Pleurocapsa sp. PCC 7327: one gene and its partner. The protein of the gene in region 1 binds, or shares a complex with, the protein of each later gene. Links are inferred from orthologs where the notes say so. Each region holds a gene or a part of one and is shown on either strand. Other genes may lie near its edges. The genes, in order: pcrA and uvrB.

Region 1 (7,075 bases):
CATTTAATGTGGTGAAATATCTCGGTGCAGCTTATCTTATCTACCTTGGCATTGGCAAACTGCTAGTTCGCGAGGAGATCAATCAGGCTGAAGTAGATGAAAATTTAAATTTAAAACGTATCTTTTTGCAAGGAGTACTCGTTAACCTTCTCAATCCAAAAACATCTCTCTTTTTTCTCGCCTTTTTGCCCCAATTTGTCGATCCTTCCCAAGGTGCAGTAGCGCTCCAAATTTTATTTTTAGGATTTCTTTTCGTTACAATGGCAACTATTAGCGATGGGCTTTACGCTCTAGTAGCCGGAACGCTTGGACAATTGCTGAGAGGCAATTTGTGTTTCCTGCGAACTCAGCGCTATTTCGCAGGAAGTGTTTATATTGGTCTTGGAGTCAGTACTGTTTTATCTGGCTCAAACAACAATAAGTAAATCCTGCATCGTGAAAGTTAGCAATCCTTTGAAGTTGCCATCGAGTCAAAAACAGCAGACAACGGGATTTAGTTACCGCATCGGAATAACGATTCTCCTAGTCAGTGCTGCTTTGATATTAACTTTTGCCATTTCTTTATCTCTGGGAGCCGTCCATCTCAGTTTATCTCAATTGTGGCAAGCCCTATGGCATCAAGGCGATTCCGTTAACCAAACCATTCTCTGGCAACTGCGCCTACCCCGCGTAGTTGCAGCGATCGCTGTTGGTGCTGCCCTGGGAACGTCTGGCGCTTTATTACAAGGAATGCTACGCAATCCCCTGGCAGAACCCTTTCTCCTGGGAATCTCAGCCGGAGCGGGTTTAATAGTAATTACGATGGTGACGCTGGGGATTTCTCAAGCTTGGATTCCCTTTGCAGCTTGGCTGGGGGCGATTTTAACGACTGCGATCGTTTATTTTCTAGCGCGAACGGACAATGGAATTGCTGTAGAACGCTTAATTTTGGGCGGTGTTGCTATCTCTTCTCTATTTGGTGCCGTGCAAACTACCTTGCTCATATTATCCGAAGAAGGTCGCATCCAAACTGCCCTAAATTGGATTGTAGGCAGCCTCAACGGACGAGGATGGCCGGAAGTATCAATGGCGGGCCCTTATATCCTTATCGCTTTAATCTGCGCCTGTTTGTTAGGGCGTTATCTCAATGTTTTAAATTTAGGAGACGAACTAGCAGTCGGTTTGGGGATTAATCTGGGGCGATCGCGCTTATTAATCGGTGCTACGGCTACCTTACTCGCTGCTAGTGCCGTCAGCATGGCAGGACTAATCGGTTTTATCGGTTTGATCGTTCCTCACGCCATGCGTTTGTTGATGGGGGGAAACGATTATCGATGGCTAATCCCTCTATCTGCGGCAGGGGGCGCTTTAGTTCTATCCATTGCCGATTTACTCGCTCGTCTGGGAGCCGTAGAATTACCCGTCGGTGTAGTAACTTCTCTATTAGGTTCGCCTCTTTTTGTTTGGTTTCTCTACCGCCGTTCGTTTGAGTGAGATCCTCTCCCTTTCCCCACGCTCATCGAAGATTGCAGTTATTTTTTACTTTAAGCGTTAAATCTACTGCATCGGCGCTAACTTTGGATCGGTTGGAGGGATAATTTTTTGTTGCCCGAGATCGGAGAATTTAATGGCTAGCGTTGCTTTTTTCCCCGAGCCTAAAATATGGGTAACTTCTCCTTCTCCATATACTTGATGAACGACGCGATCGCCAACCGACCAATTCAAGTCACGATCGCTTAAAATTGCCCCCCCAGCAGGTTTGCCAACAATGAGACGACGCGAATAAATTCTTGGCTTGATATTGCTACTAATTAATTCTTTCGGCAACTCTTGCAAAAATTGAGAGGGAATTTTTGTTTCTCGCGACCCCCAAGTATAGCGTTCCTTTGCATAGGTTAAAAATAACTGTTCTTGGGCGCGAGTAACCCCAACGTAACAAAGGCGGCGTTCTTCTTCTAATGCTAGCGGGTCGTCTATGCTGCGACCGTGAGGCAATAATCCCTGTTCTAAACCAACTAAAAACACGACGGGAAATTCGAGTCCTTTTGCAGAATGTAAGGTCATTAAAGAAACTTTCTGTTGACCTTCTTCTAGATTATCTAAATCGGAAGCTAACGAAGCATTTGCTAAAAATCCTTCTAGCGTTGTATCTTCTGTATCTTGTTGAAATTGGAGAACAGCATTATAGAGTTCGTAAACGTTTTCTAGGCGGTTATCGGCTTCCTCCGTTCCTTTGCTTTTTAACTCGTCGATATAGCCGGACTTTTCCATGATTTGATGGAGGATTTCAGCCGCAGAAAGCGTCTCGATCTGTTCTTGAAATTCCTGAATGGTTTTTACGAATTTATTAATAGCTTTTGCTGTGCGTCCCGCTATCGTATTAACTGATGTTTCATCGCTTAAAATTTCCCAGAGGGGAATGCTTAATTCCTGAGAAGCGCTTATAAGTGACTCAATTGTTGCTTTGCCAATTCCTCGACGCGGAGTATTAATAATTCGCAGCAAGCTAACTGTGTCAGCAGGATTAGAAACGACTCGTAAATACGCTAGAGCATCTTTAATTTCCTGGCGATCGTAGAATTTAAATCCCCCGACAATAGTATAGGGAACGCTTCTCTGAATCAAAGCATCTTCAAAGGAACGAGACTGGGCATTAGTTCGATATAAAATTGCAAAGCTTCCCCAATCTAATTCTGGATTTTCTGCTCTTAAATGCTTCAGTTTATTAATAACAAATTCAGCTTCTGCTTGTTCGTTATCTGCTTTATAGCAATAAATTTGTTCTCCTAATCCTCGCGTGGGTTTGAGAACTTTCTCGATGCGTTGGGTATTATTTTCGATTAAAGAATTGGCGGCTTTAAGAATATTTTCTCTGGAACGATAATTTTCTTCTAGCTTGATCATGGTACGAGTATCTTCATCTGGCAAGCCATCTCCAAAATCCGATTGGAAATTCAGCAGAATTGTAAAGTCTGCCATCCGAAAACTGTAGATCGATTGGTCGGCATCGCCGACTACAAATATAGACCTTCCTTGCCAATTCCACTCGCTTTTTCTCGTCTCGCCATTGGTGGTAAGAAGGCGAATCAATTCGTATTGAATGCGATTGGTATCTTGATATTCATCGACTAAGATATGACGAAATTGATTGTGCCAGTAACCCAAGATAGATTCATTTTGTTGAAATAGTCTGACTGGTATTAAAATTAAATCGTCGAAGTCAAGGGCGTTGTTAGCGGCAAGTTGTGCTTGATATCCGTTGTAGACTTCTGCAATAACTCGTCCTTTGTAATGAGGATTTTCTTTGAGATATTGTTCGGGAGATAAGCCTAAATTTTTAGCATTGCTAATCTGATAGCGAATGGAGCGAGGGTTGAACTTCTTCTCATCTAAATTTAATTGCTTGGTGACGATATTTTTAACCAGGCTTTGTGCGTCAGATTCATCAAAGATAGAGAAATTTCGCGTCCAAATCCGTCCTCGTTTGTCTTGGTATTTGTTGATATCGTAGCGGAGAATGCGAGCAAATAAGCTGTGGAACGTGCCAATCCAAAGTTTTTTAGTAATGGTTTTATAAATGCGCGATCGCAACTGTTTTTGCTCGTATTCTGCTAATAATTCTAATCTTTGCCCGTGTTGTTTTTGCGCCAAATCTTGAGCAAAAATTGCCTCGATTCTCTCTTTCATCTCCCGCGCAGCTTTGTTAGTGAAAGTCACGGCGAGAATATTTTCTGGATCGACTTGGTGATGGCGAATCAAGTGAGCTATTCTATAGGTCAATGCCCTAGTTTTTCCAGAACCTGCCCCAGCAACAACTAATAAAGGTCCGCAGAAATGTTCGACAGCGCGACGTTGGGAAGGGTTGAGTTGACTCAAAAAATTGCGATCGGTCGTCATGAGTCTTCAGGAGTCAAAAAAAACAACAGGACACAGAAGCTACGCTACTCAACTATGATATTCAGTTTCCCACAATTAATTAGCAGCAAAAGAAGAGTTGGCTCATCAACTTCAGAACAGACGATAGAGTAAACCTACCTAGCCTATCATTAGATCGGAGAAAAATTTTCTTAATTGAATTGAAAAGTACTCATCAAAGTGGAATTTGTCTCTTAGAATAGAGATAGCGGAGACAAATGTTTCCGTTCACTCCTCACACCACACTCCGCCCGCTTTACATTCGGGCGGTTTCTTATTTTTAAAGAATTCACCCGATTGATAAAATAGGCAGAGGAAACTCCGTGCAGCATTAGCTGCGAGTGAAGATAAATGTTTCCTAAAATTATATACACTTTTGGTTGAAATAGAGCGAGTTTTCGTTATGGTAGAATCTGTAAGTATTCAATAGAATTGAGATAGAGAAAGGATTTTCGGTATGTCAGCAGCAGCTCCCGTCACAGATGCAACTTTTAAAGAACTGGTTTTAGATAGCGACGTTCCCGTATTGGTTGACTTTTGGGCACCTTGGTGCGGACCTTGCCGCATGGTGGCACCAGTAGTAGATGAAATTGCCGAACAATATGCAGGTCAAGTCAAGGTCGTTAAACTCAACACAGATGAGAATCCTAACACTGCCAGTCAGTACGGCATCCGCAGCATTCCTACGCTAATGATCTTCAAGGGAGGTCAGAGAGTGGATATGGTGGTAGGTGCGGTTCCCAAAACTACCTTGGCAAATACTTTAGAAAAATATCTCTAAACGATACTATTATTCTGACTAAGGGTGCGCTTTAGGTTGTCTAAGGCGCATTTTGCGCTTTTATATAGTCTTGTGCCAAAGAAACGTCGCATATCATTCGATACAACAATCTTTGAGGCAGAGATCCCATAAGGATAGAATGATAGTAGCCTACCTAACAAATATATGGCTGTATCCCATCCCCAAAATAACCTCGAATCGGCTTTCCCAGAAGAATTAGCGGAACTCATCAAACAGTTGCCAACCCTTAAATATGGCAAATTAATTCAGCGAGCGCTAGCAGTGCTAGTAAGAATCGCGGGGGAAGAAGTCGATCGCTTGGATTGGAAGATTCTAACCGCTGCATTAGAAGATTTAGAACAAGGATTTCAAATTTTTTATCCCTATCGCCATATTCGTAAGATAACTATTTTCGGTTCTGCCCGCATTTCTGCCAATAGTTCGGAATATCGCTTGGCTGTAGACTTTGCTCGTAGAATAACTCAATTGGGATTTATGGTATTGACGGGCGCGGGTGGCGGTATCATGCAAGCAGGTAATGAGGGAGCGGGACGAGAGCATTCTTTTGGTTTAAATATCCGCCTACCTTTCGAGCAAGAAGCGAATCCTTTTATTGCTAACGACTCGAAGTTAATTAACTTTAAGTATTTCTTCACGCGCAAGCTCTTTTTCCTCAGAGAAAGCGACGCTGTTGCCCTTTTTCCAGGCGGATTTGGCACTCAAGATGAAGCCTTTGAAACGCTGACCCTCTGTCAAACGGGTAAATATGGTCCCGCGCCTCTAGTGTTGATTGACGAACCCGGAGGCGATTATTGGCTGAGTTGGAACCAGCACGTTCAAAAAAATTTGCTGGAGAGGGGTTTGATTAGTCCAGAGGATATCAACCTCTATACCATCACGGACAACTTAAGCATCGCTTGCGATACGATTCGTAACTTTTATCAGGTCTATCACTCCAGCCGCTACGTTGGCAAACAATTTGTCATGCGTCTCAACTGCGAACTATCAGACGCTCAAGTCGAGCAACTTAATGAAGGGTATAGCGACATCCTCGCTGAAGGCAGAATTGAAAAAAGTAGCGCCCTACCCCAAGAAATCGGGAGTGAAACCGAGCATTTACCCCGTCTGGTTTTTCACTTCAACCAACGCAGCTTTGGGCGCTTGTATCAACTAATCAATCAGATCAATCGCATGAGTTATCTTGTCTCTGAAGCCGAGCATCCCGAACGTAAATGATTGTTGGCGATTGGCGAGGATGAGATCGCGAGAATCTAGAACTTATGCCAATTCTAAGTTTCAACGCGAGGAAGGGGTGAGTGGGCGATGCCCACCCTTGTATCTTAGGCTTTGGCTGTCTTTCGCTGGTTTTGGGTTTTAGTCAAGCCATTTAAGAACATCGGCACGAACTTCTCCACAAATTCTTGGGGATTGCGATTCCATGCGCGTTTTGCAGCTTCAATTCGGATCTCCTGTAATTCGGGAGCAAATAGAGTCTGGGGCAAGCGTTCCATCAGATATTGGGGACGCTCCCAAACAGACATGGTATTGGCAATCTCCATCAGTTTGTTGATTCGGCGAAGTTCTGCACCTGCCATAATATCCATGCCAGCCTCAAAAGCAGCTTGTTCGATTGCTGCATATTTGCGTTTGGCTTGTTCTACTTTAGTTCTGTGTTCTGGGCTTGTTTGGGCAATTTTAGTAAGCCAGCGATTTCCCCAACGAACGTGACCTGCTTCTTCTGGGAAAATCTTTTCTATCGTTTCTCGAATTTTGATATTTTCTTCGGTCTGAGGAGCTTCTTTGAGGGCATGAATATGAGCAGAGAAATACTCACACCCACGCTTTTCAGTGACGTTAATCGATGCTAGAGCAGCAATAATACCTTCCTCCAGTTTGTTTTCTGAGTTGTAGGCATCTTGGTCTAGCAAGCGTTCAAATTCATCAATGTAGGACACGCCTGGAGGCTTGCCAATATCTGCCCCTAGCTCCACTAATAAATCAGTCAACCACATCGCATGGCGAGCTTCCTCAGCAATATGGCGGGACAAATCTTGTACTAATTCTTTCGGCTTACCGTTAAGCCTTTCAATTAAATCGGTGAGATCTTTACAGCTACGTTGTTCGTTATAGCGGTAGCGATTGAGGGTAATCATGTGAATTTCGCGGTTTTCCACGACTCGTTTGAGAATGTCGCGGGCACTCATAGAATTGTTGAATTTGCGGGGATAGGCGACAGTCATGTTCTTTATGTACTTTATGTACTTTTGGAAAACTATTGAGTATTTTAACGAGGTTTTCAGGGAGACGGGGGCTTGACCTTTTTTTCTCGTTGTGGGAGAAACTTTTTAGTAAGGCGATCGCTGCTCTCTATTCATTGAGTCACATCGAGCTAGATCGAAT
Region 2 (6,983 bases), 1.2 Mb from region 1 along the record:
AAAATCCTTTCCTCCCATGACTCTATATCAGCCTTTTTTAGATTACGCGATCGCCCTACTAAAAGAACGGCTAGATTTATCCCCCTATCCCATTCCAGAGGGATTTGAGTACAAAGAAGGCACGATGGGCAAGGGGAAAAAACAAGAAGCAGTCGTTACGACTAGCTATGCCTTCAAATCTCCCAAACTTCGGCAAATTCGAGCCGCTCACGTTCGAGGAGGCGCTTCTCTACAAGTCCTTAATTTCGTCATTTTTCCCCATCCAGCCTACGATTTACCGTTTTTTGGCGCAGACTTAGTCACTCTACCAGGAGGGCACTTAATTGCTTTGGATATGCAGCCTCTCTTTCACGATACTGCTTATCAGCAGAAATACAGCGAACCCATCTTGCCCATCTTTAAAGCTTATCAACAACACTTACCCTGGGGAGGAGATTTTCCAGAAGAGGCAAAACCTTTCTTTTCTCCTGCATTCTTGTGGACTCGTCCTCAAGAGACGGAAGTCGTTCAAACGCGAGTATTGGAAGCCTTTAAAGATTATCTGCAAGCGTATCTAGATTTTGTCGAAAAAGCAGAACCCGTGACAGACAGCCAGCAACGAGAAGAGATTTTAGAGGCTCAACGGCGCTATATTGCCTATCGAGCTGCCAAAGATCCGGCGCGGGGAATGTTTACGCGCTTGTATGGAAGCGAGTGGACGGAGGAATATATTCATGGTTTTCTCTTTTTGCCCGATCCTCTCGCAAATGCTAATTGAGAAAATCACCAATCTAAAATTGATTGGCTTGAGCTTGTACGTTATCTAAAGTGCGATCGCGCCAAAAAACGATCGAATCATCAAGCGGTTGCAGCTTGGTTCCCGGATAATAAAATGCCAAAATCTGCTCGGCAGACCAACCTATATTGGCTAAATTATAGGAGCCAAATTGACTTAACCCTACTCCATGCCCGAAGCCGCCGCCAATAAAGGTATAGCCTCTTAATTGATTCTTTTCGTCATACATGGGTTCGAGATAAAATAGAGTGCTGCGAGGAGTCCCAAAGCAACTGCGAATCTCATTTTTGTGCAGTTCCAGCACCCCTTTATCAGTTTGTATCGCCATAGTGAGGATGCGTCCCGAAGGCGATCGCTTGGTAATTTCCATCCGCTGAATTGTCTGAAAATCTGCAAGGGGGTGTCTGCGTTTTTCGAGATATTCTTTTAAATCTTCATTGAGTTCTTGAAGAGTTCCTTTTCGATTCCAGCGAAATACTTTTTGTCCCGTTTCATTAAAACCCTCTTTCATGCCGATAAAACGGCGAAATGCTGCTTCATCTGCCAAAGATTGTTGGGACAAATTCCAAACTTGTCTGGGTGAATCGATGACGGGTTTTAGGTAAGGACGTTCTTCTCCATTCCAGACATCACTAAAGCTTGCCGTTATTCCACCCGTCGTTGAGGAATAGAGCGCATCGACCAACTCATTTTGATAGGTTAAAACTAATCCTTTAGTTTCGGCGATCGCGCGATCGGCTCGCGGATTGGTATTCGACAGTCCATAATACACTTGACAGTGTACATTTGCGCAGAGTTGATAATTATCTATCTGAAATCTTCGTAGATTTCGCAAAGCGTAGGTTCTCGCGATAATTGTCTGAGCTTTAATGGCATTGTCGGGAGCTTGATGTCCGATTTCGTAGGGGACGACTCCTCGCAAATAGGTTTCGAGCGGGACTTGATTGACTAGGGTAAAAGTTCCATAGGCATTCGGTTGCAGCCTCAACCTTCCGCCATAGATGCGGTCGTTATTTTTTCCTGCAATTACTTGGATGAGGTCGTTGCCAGCGCTAATCTCTAAATAATTTGGCTCGTAGCGCTTTCCGTTGACAGTAAAAGTCGGTTGGAATTTTTCAGAGAGAATTTCTGTTTCTAGATAGGATTGGTTGAATCCCCGCGCTCTGAGACTCTGCAATAGCAGGCGACGCAGTAGAGGATTTTTATAAATCTCTCGTTTTGCCCAAACCTCCCAGCGATCTGGTTGAGCAATTTCGACTTCAATTCCTTTAGTTCGCCATTCTTTGGCGCTATTTTCAGCCGTCTCGAAGGTAGAATAATTGCCAAGCACTACTCGTTCTGAGAACGTGGAAGCTTGCAAAGGCTGTTTTACTACTTGCAGTTTTACTTGGTTCGTTTTTAGGACTTGGGTTTGTCCGTTGCGATCGGTAAAAGTGAGCGTTAGGATATCTCCCTTTGTACTCGAAAGGGCGATCTCAGTATTATTTTCTTCGCCGAGTCGCTGGATGATGCCAACTTGCAGCTCAACATCTTTTGCTTTGACGCTTGGCGCCCATACTAAACCAAGCAATACGGGCAAGGTAAATGCGGTTAGAATCAATCGTTTGCCTGGTATCCGAGTCTGTTGTCGAGTGGTTGGCATATTGAAGCTCGATCGAACGGTTTATCCTAGCTTTTCATGATAGCCAACGACAAGCTCGTTTAGCTATTAAAAATACAACGCGATCGCCAATTAAATTGTCATAGATATTACCTGTCATTGGAGAGCGATGTGAGCCGAAGCGCAGCGTAGCCCTGAGCAACAGCGAAAGGGAAGTTCGCCAGGAACTAAAGTTCCTGGCTAAGAGTCAAAGTCCACTCAAGCTATCAGCCTAGAAATTTATTTCTAGGCATGTTGGTGGAAAGAGGCAAGCTGGTTGACTGACAAATCTTTGTCCCCTCATCCCTAAATCCCTTCTCCCCCAAGGGGCGAAGGGACTTTAGTCCAAAGTCTTAAGTGGAAAGCCCCTCTCCCGCTCTGGAAGAGGGGTTGGGGTGAGGGCGATTTGAGTTTTGTCAGTCAACTAGAGAGGCAAGATTTAAGCGATCGAGGTTTAGTCGCCTTAGTGTCAACCGATAACCGAATCTAACAACCTAACCTAATAACCTATCTCGCAGATGCTTAATTCTATCGCGATATTTGGCAGCTTCTTCAAACTCTAAATTCTTAGCCGCCTCTTTCATCTTCTCTTCAAGCTGTTGAATTAACTCAGGAATTTTTTCTAAAGGTAACTCATCTGAATGTTCCCAGACTTCTTCTAACTGTTGTGAATTCAACCTGCGAGAAATATCTAAAAAGTCAAGAATAGAATTATGCGATCGCGTTTTAATTGGCTGAGGAGTAATGCCGTGCATCCGATTATATGCCATCTGAATCTTTCGCCGTCTTTCTGTCTCTTCGATTGCTTTGAGCATGCTATCTGTTAAATTATCGGCATACAAAATCGCTTGTCCTCGCACGTGACGCGCTGCCCTACCAATAGTTTGAATTAAAGAACGCTCCGCCCGTAAAAATCCTTCTTTATCTGCATCTAAAATCGCTACTAAAGAAACTTCTGGTAAATCCAATCCTTCTCGCAATAAATTAACGCCGATTAAAACATCAAATTTTCCCTCGCGTAAGGATTGTAAAATTTCTATGCGCTCGATCGATTGAATTTCTGAGTGCAGATATTGAACCTGAATTCCTCTTTCTTGAAGAAATTCCGTTAAATCCTCTGCCATCCGTTTAGTTAGAGTAGTAATCAATACCCTTTCTTTCCGCTTGACTCTTTCTTTAATCTCGCCTAATAAATCATCAACCTGACCTTCAGTTGGACGGACAAAAATTTCCGGATCGAGAACTCCTGTCGGACGGATAATTTGTTCGATGACTCGTCCATTTGACTGTTCGATTTCCCAATCTCCCGGCGTAGCAGAAACAAAAATACATTGACGAACTTTTCTCCAAAATTCTTCTGCTTTTAAAGGGCGATTATCTGCCGCACTGGGAAGGCGAAATCCGTGTTCGATTAAGACTTTTTTTCGAGATTGGTCGCCATTATACATCCCTCGTAATTGAGGAACGGTAACGTGAGACTCATCTATGACTAATAGCCAATCTTTTGGAAAATAATCGACTAAACATTCTGGTGGTTCCCCAGGATTTCTTCCGGCTAAATGGCGGGAATAGTTTTCAACGCCATTGCAATAACCCACCTCTCGCAACATTTCTAGATCGTAGCGAGTTCGTTGTTCGAGGCGTTGTGCTTCTAATAGTTTTCCAGCTTTTTCTAATTCTTTTAATCGTTCTTTTAATTCTCGTTCTATGTTTTGACAAGCTTCTTCTAATTGTTCTTCAGGAGTGACGAAGTGACGTGCCGGATAGATATTCACCTTATCCAGACTTTGAAGGATTTCCCCCGTAACGGGATCGAGATAGCGAATTGCATCGATTTCATCGCCAAAGAATTCGACTCGGATGACTCTATCTTCGTAAGCGGGAACAATTTCTAAAACATCCCCTTTTAGTCGAAAGCGTCCCCGTACAAGTTCGAGATCGTTGCGAGAATATTGAACGGAAACTAAATCTCGTAATAATTGACGCTGATCGATTTCTTTACCAACTTCTATGGGAATAGCAGCTTTAAGATATTCAGACGGCATCCCTAAGCCATAGATGCAGCTAATTGATGCGACGACAATTACGTCTTTCCTCTCAAATAAAGAACGGGTTGCGGAGTGTCGCAACATATCAATTTCATCGTTAATCGAAGCACTTTTTTCAATGTAAGTATCGGTTACGGGAATGTAGGCTTCGGGTTGATAGTAATCGTAATAACTGATAAAATATTCGACAGCATTATTAGGGAAAAATTGCCTCAGTTCGTTACAAAGTTGGGCAGCAAGCGTTTTGTTGTGGGCTAGCACGAGAGTAGGCTTGCCAATCTTTTCAATAACCGAGGCGATTGAAAACGTTTTTCCAGTCCCCGTAGCGCCTAAAAGCGTTTGAAAGCGGTTTTCTTGTTGGAGAGATTCTACCAGTTGGGCGATCGCTTGGGGTTGATCGCCAGTCGGTTCAAAAGGAGCTTGCAGAGAAAATTGTTTCATCAAAAATTCGACGTAGGACTTTTCCCCATTTGGTAAAAATACAACGTTATCTCAATACTAGCGCTCATACCAAGCTTCTCGCTCGCGCCAGCGAGAAACTCGCGCTAGGTCATATTTGTCTAGGTCATATTTGTAATGACAACTCGATCTCGATCCAATGCTCAATTGTCGATGGCTTGGTCGTCTGGCTCTGGAAAATTGAGAATCGGCAAGCGATCGCCGCGAAAGACTTCTTCGCTGGCTTGACCTAATTCAATTAAACTTTGGGTTAGAGAACGAAAGGCTAACATACCGAACAGAAAGGGAGTAGTAGCCAAACTGAGCCAAAGGGAAGCGGGAAGGGGAGACTGACGAGAAGTTTTCAAGGCACTCTGTTGTCAATTAACTGACCGTTAAACCGGATTCTCTTCAATCGTACTAGAATTTTTTTCTATTGACGATCGCAAGGGTCTATTTTTCACTCGTCGGATGGGCAAGTTCGCAATTAAAGCCGTAATTCTTTGATCGCTTTCTAGGACAAATTCCATTTCATCGGAATCGATTTCTACATAGCGACCGACCACTTCTAAAATTTCTTGGCGCATGCATTCTAGCGCCTCTTGGCTCAATCCAGAGCGATCGTGAGCGAGGACAAGCTGAAGGCGGCGTTTAGCTTGTTCGCCGCTTTTCACTTGTCGCCGAAATAGTTTTTCCAGCAGTTCGAGAATCATACAAGCTATTAAAAATCCTTAATCTTAAAATAGTCTCCCGCGTCGATTTCTATGCGCCAAACAAACGGCGGATACGGGTAATGAGAGTATCGTGAGCTGCCATGAGGTCGAGAAAAGGGACTTCCTCCCCTTCTAAGCGTCTGGCAATGTTGCCAAACGCTAGGGCAGGGAGAGAAGGTTTTTCGTCGAGTACTAAGGGTTCGCCTTTGTTGGTTGAGATAATAATACGCTCGTCGTCGGGAACGATGCCTAGCAAAGGCACGACCAACAGGTCTAAAATATCCTCAACGCTAATCATTTGGTTAACCTGGATCAATTCCGGTTTGACGCGATTGACGATCAGACGGATGTTTTTGATATCTTCGGTTTCGAGCAAGCCAACTACGCGATCGGCATCTCGTACTGCTGCCATTTCGGGCGTAGTAACGATAATAGCTTCCTGTGCTGGAGCGATCGCGTTGCGGAATCCCATTTCGATCCCTGCTGGAGAGTCGATCAAAATATAGTCGTAGGATTTGGTTAATTGCTCTACCAAATCCTTCATTTGGTTGGGAGTGACTGCATCTTTCGTGCGGTTTTGCGCGGCTGGCAGTAACACTAGATTGGGTTGGCGCTTATCTTTGACAAGGGCTTTTTCGAGCGAGCATTCCCCTGCCAGAACATCTACTGCCGTGTAGACGACTCGTTGTTCCAACCCTAATAGCAAATCTAAGTTTCTCAGTCCGAAATCGGCATCGACTAGGGCGACTTTTTTTCCTAGTTGGGCGATTGCCGATCCCAAGTTTGCGGTAACGGTAGTTTTTCCAACCCCTCCTTTTCCAGAGGTGATGACGATAATATGACTCATATTCAGTTATCAGCGATTGGTAAACAGTAACCAGGTTATTAGAATTCGGAAGTCGGAAGTTAGTTATCAGCGATCGGTTATTTGATGAAAGGATTGGGGATTAGTTAGTAGGGGGCAAGTTTATCTAAAAATGCTAGAGATTTCTCAACAGTTACTGTCAAAAAACCTGTCCGTACAGGGTTATTGGATTAAAGGATGAAAGGATTTTGGATTGGTTAGTAGTTAGTAATTAGCAGTTAGTTGTTAATTTTCTCCCAACTCCCCCTTGTCTCCCCATCTCCCCCTTTCCCCTGTCTCCTCCCCTTCCCCTCTCCCACTCCCCACACTCCCCGTCCCTCATCTCTATCCTTCATACTTCGTCCCTTTCTCTACCCATCCTTTGGCTTTTTGAGAAAAAGAATAGGTTTTGGCAAAATCGATCGCGCCAGTAATGCGAATGCCTTGCGGGGTCATATAGGCGACTTCTGGCTCGAATTCCTTTGGCGCCACAGCTGGCGCTCTAGCAACGACATCGGCAATTCGG

The links.
Region 2: the proteins of pcrA (region 1) and uvrB are in contact, whole or in part, in a crystal structure (PDB 7EGT), measured with the Thermus thermophilus proteins. The link is inferred for Pleurocapsa sp. PCC 7327 from one-to-one orthologs. Residues at the interface, in WP_096412145.1 of Thermus thermophilus: His654, Arg656, Phe657, Gln666, Asp668, Glu669, Lys680, Arg681, Leu682, Ser683, Lys685, Tyr686, Ala687; in WP_096411307.1 of Thermus thermophilus: Glu23, Leu25, Arg26, Asp27, Gly28, Glu29, Arg30, Phe31, Arg55, Glu326, Asp327, Phe328, Glu379, Ser382, Gln383, His398, Gly400, Arg401.

What each region holds. Positions count from the first base shown.
Region 1 is NC_019689.1:1,306,631-1,313,705, forward strand. What follows is about bases 1,207-4,217. They hold pcrA (DNA helicase PcrA), read right to left. Parts: upstream 3,877-4,217; coding sequence 1,537-3,876; downstream 1,207-1,536. Other genes in these bases: PLE7327_RS05860 (iron ABC transporter permease), read left to right, coding at 1,207-1,473. Also shown: PLE7327_RS05855 (LysE family translocator), read left to right, coding at 1-425; more of PLE7327_RS05860, read left to right, coding at 436-1,206; trxA (thioredoxin), read left to right, coding at 4,352-4,675; PLE7327_RS05875 (LOG family protein), read left to right, coding at 4,841-5,911; PLE7327_RS05880 (ferritin-like domain-containing protein), read right to left, coding at 6,016-6,915. UniProt on the Escherichia coli protein: A helicase with DNA-dependent ATPase activity. Unwinds DNA duplexes with 3'-5' polarity. Translocates on single-stranded DNA with 3'-5' polarity. Initiates unwinding more efficiently from a nicked substrate than double-stranded DNA.
Region 2 is NC_019689.1:126,911-133,893, forward strand. What follows is about bases 2,407-5,325. They hold uvrB (excinuclease ABC subunit UvrB), read right to left. Parts: upstream 4,904-5,325; coding sequence 2,909-4,903; downstream 2,407-2,908. Other genes in these bases: PLE7327_RS00565 (SpoIID/LytB domain-containing protein), read right to left, coding at 2,407-2,417; PLE7327_RS00575 (hypothetical protein), read right to left, coding at 5,065-5,268; minE (cell division topological specificity factor MinE), read right to left, coding at 5,296-5,325. Outside these bases: PLE7327_RS00560 (phycoerythrobilin:ferredoxin oxidoreductase), read left to right, coding at 17-757; more of PLE7327_RS00565, read right to left, coding at 771-2,406; more of minE, read right to left, coding at 5,326-5,613; septum site-determining protein MinD, read right to left, coding at 5,663-6,460; septum site-determining protein MinC, read right to left, coding at 6,803-6,983. UniProt on the Escherichia coli protein: The UvrABC repair system catalyzes the recognition and processing of DNA lesions. A damage recognition complex composed of 2 UvrA and 2 UvrB subunits scans DNA for abnormalities.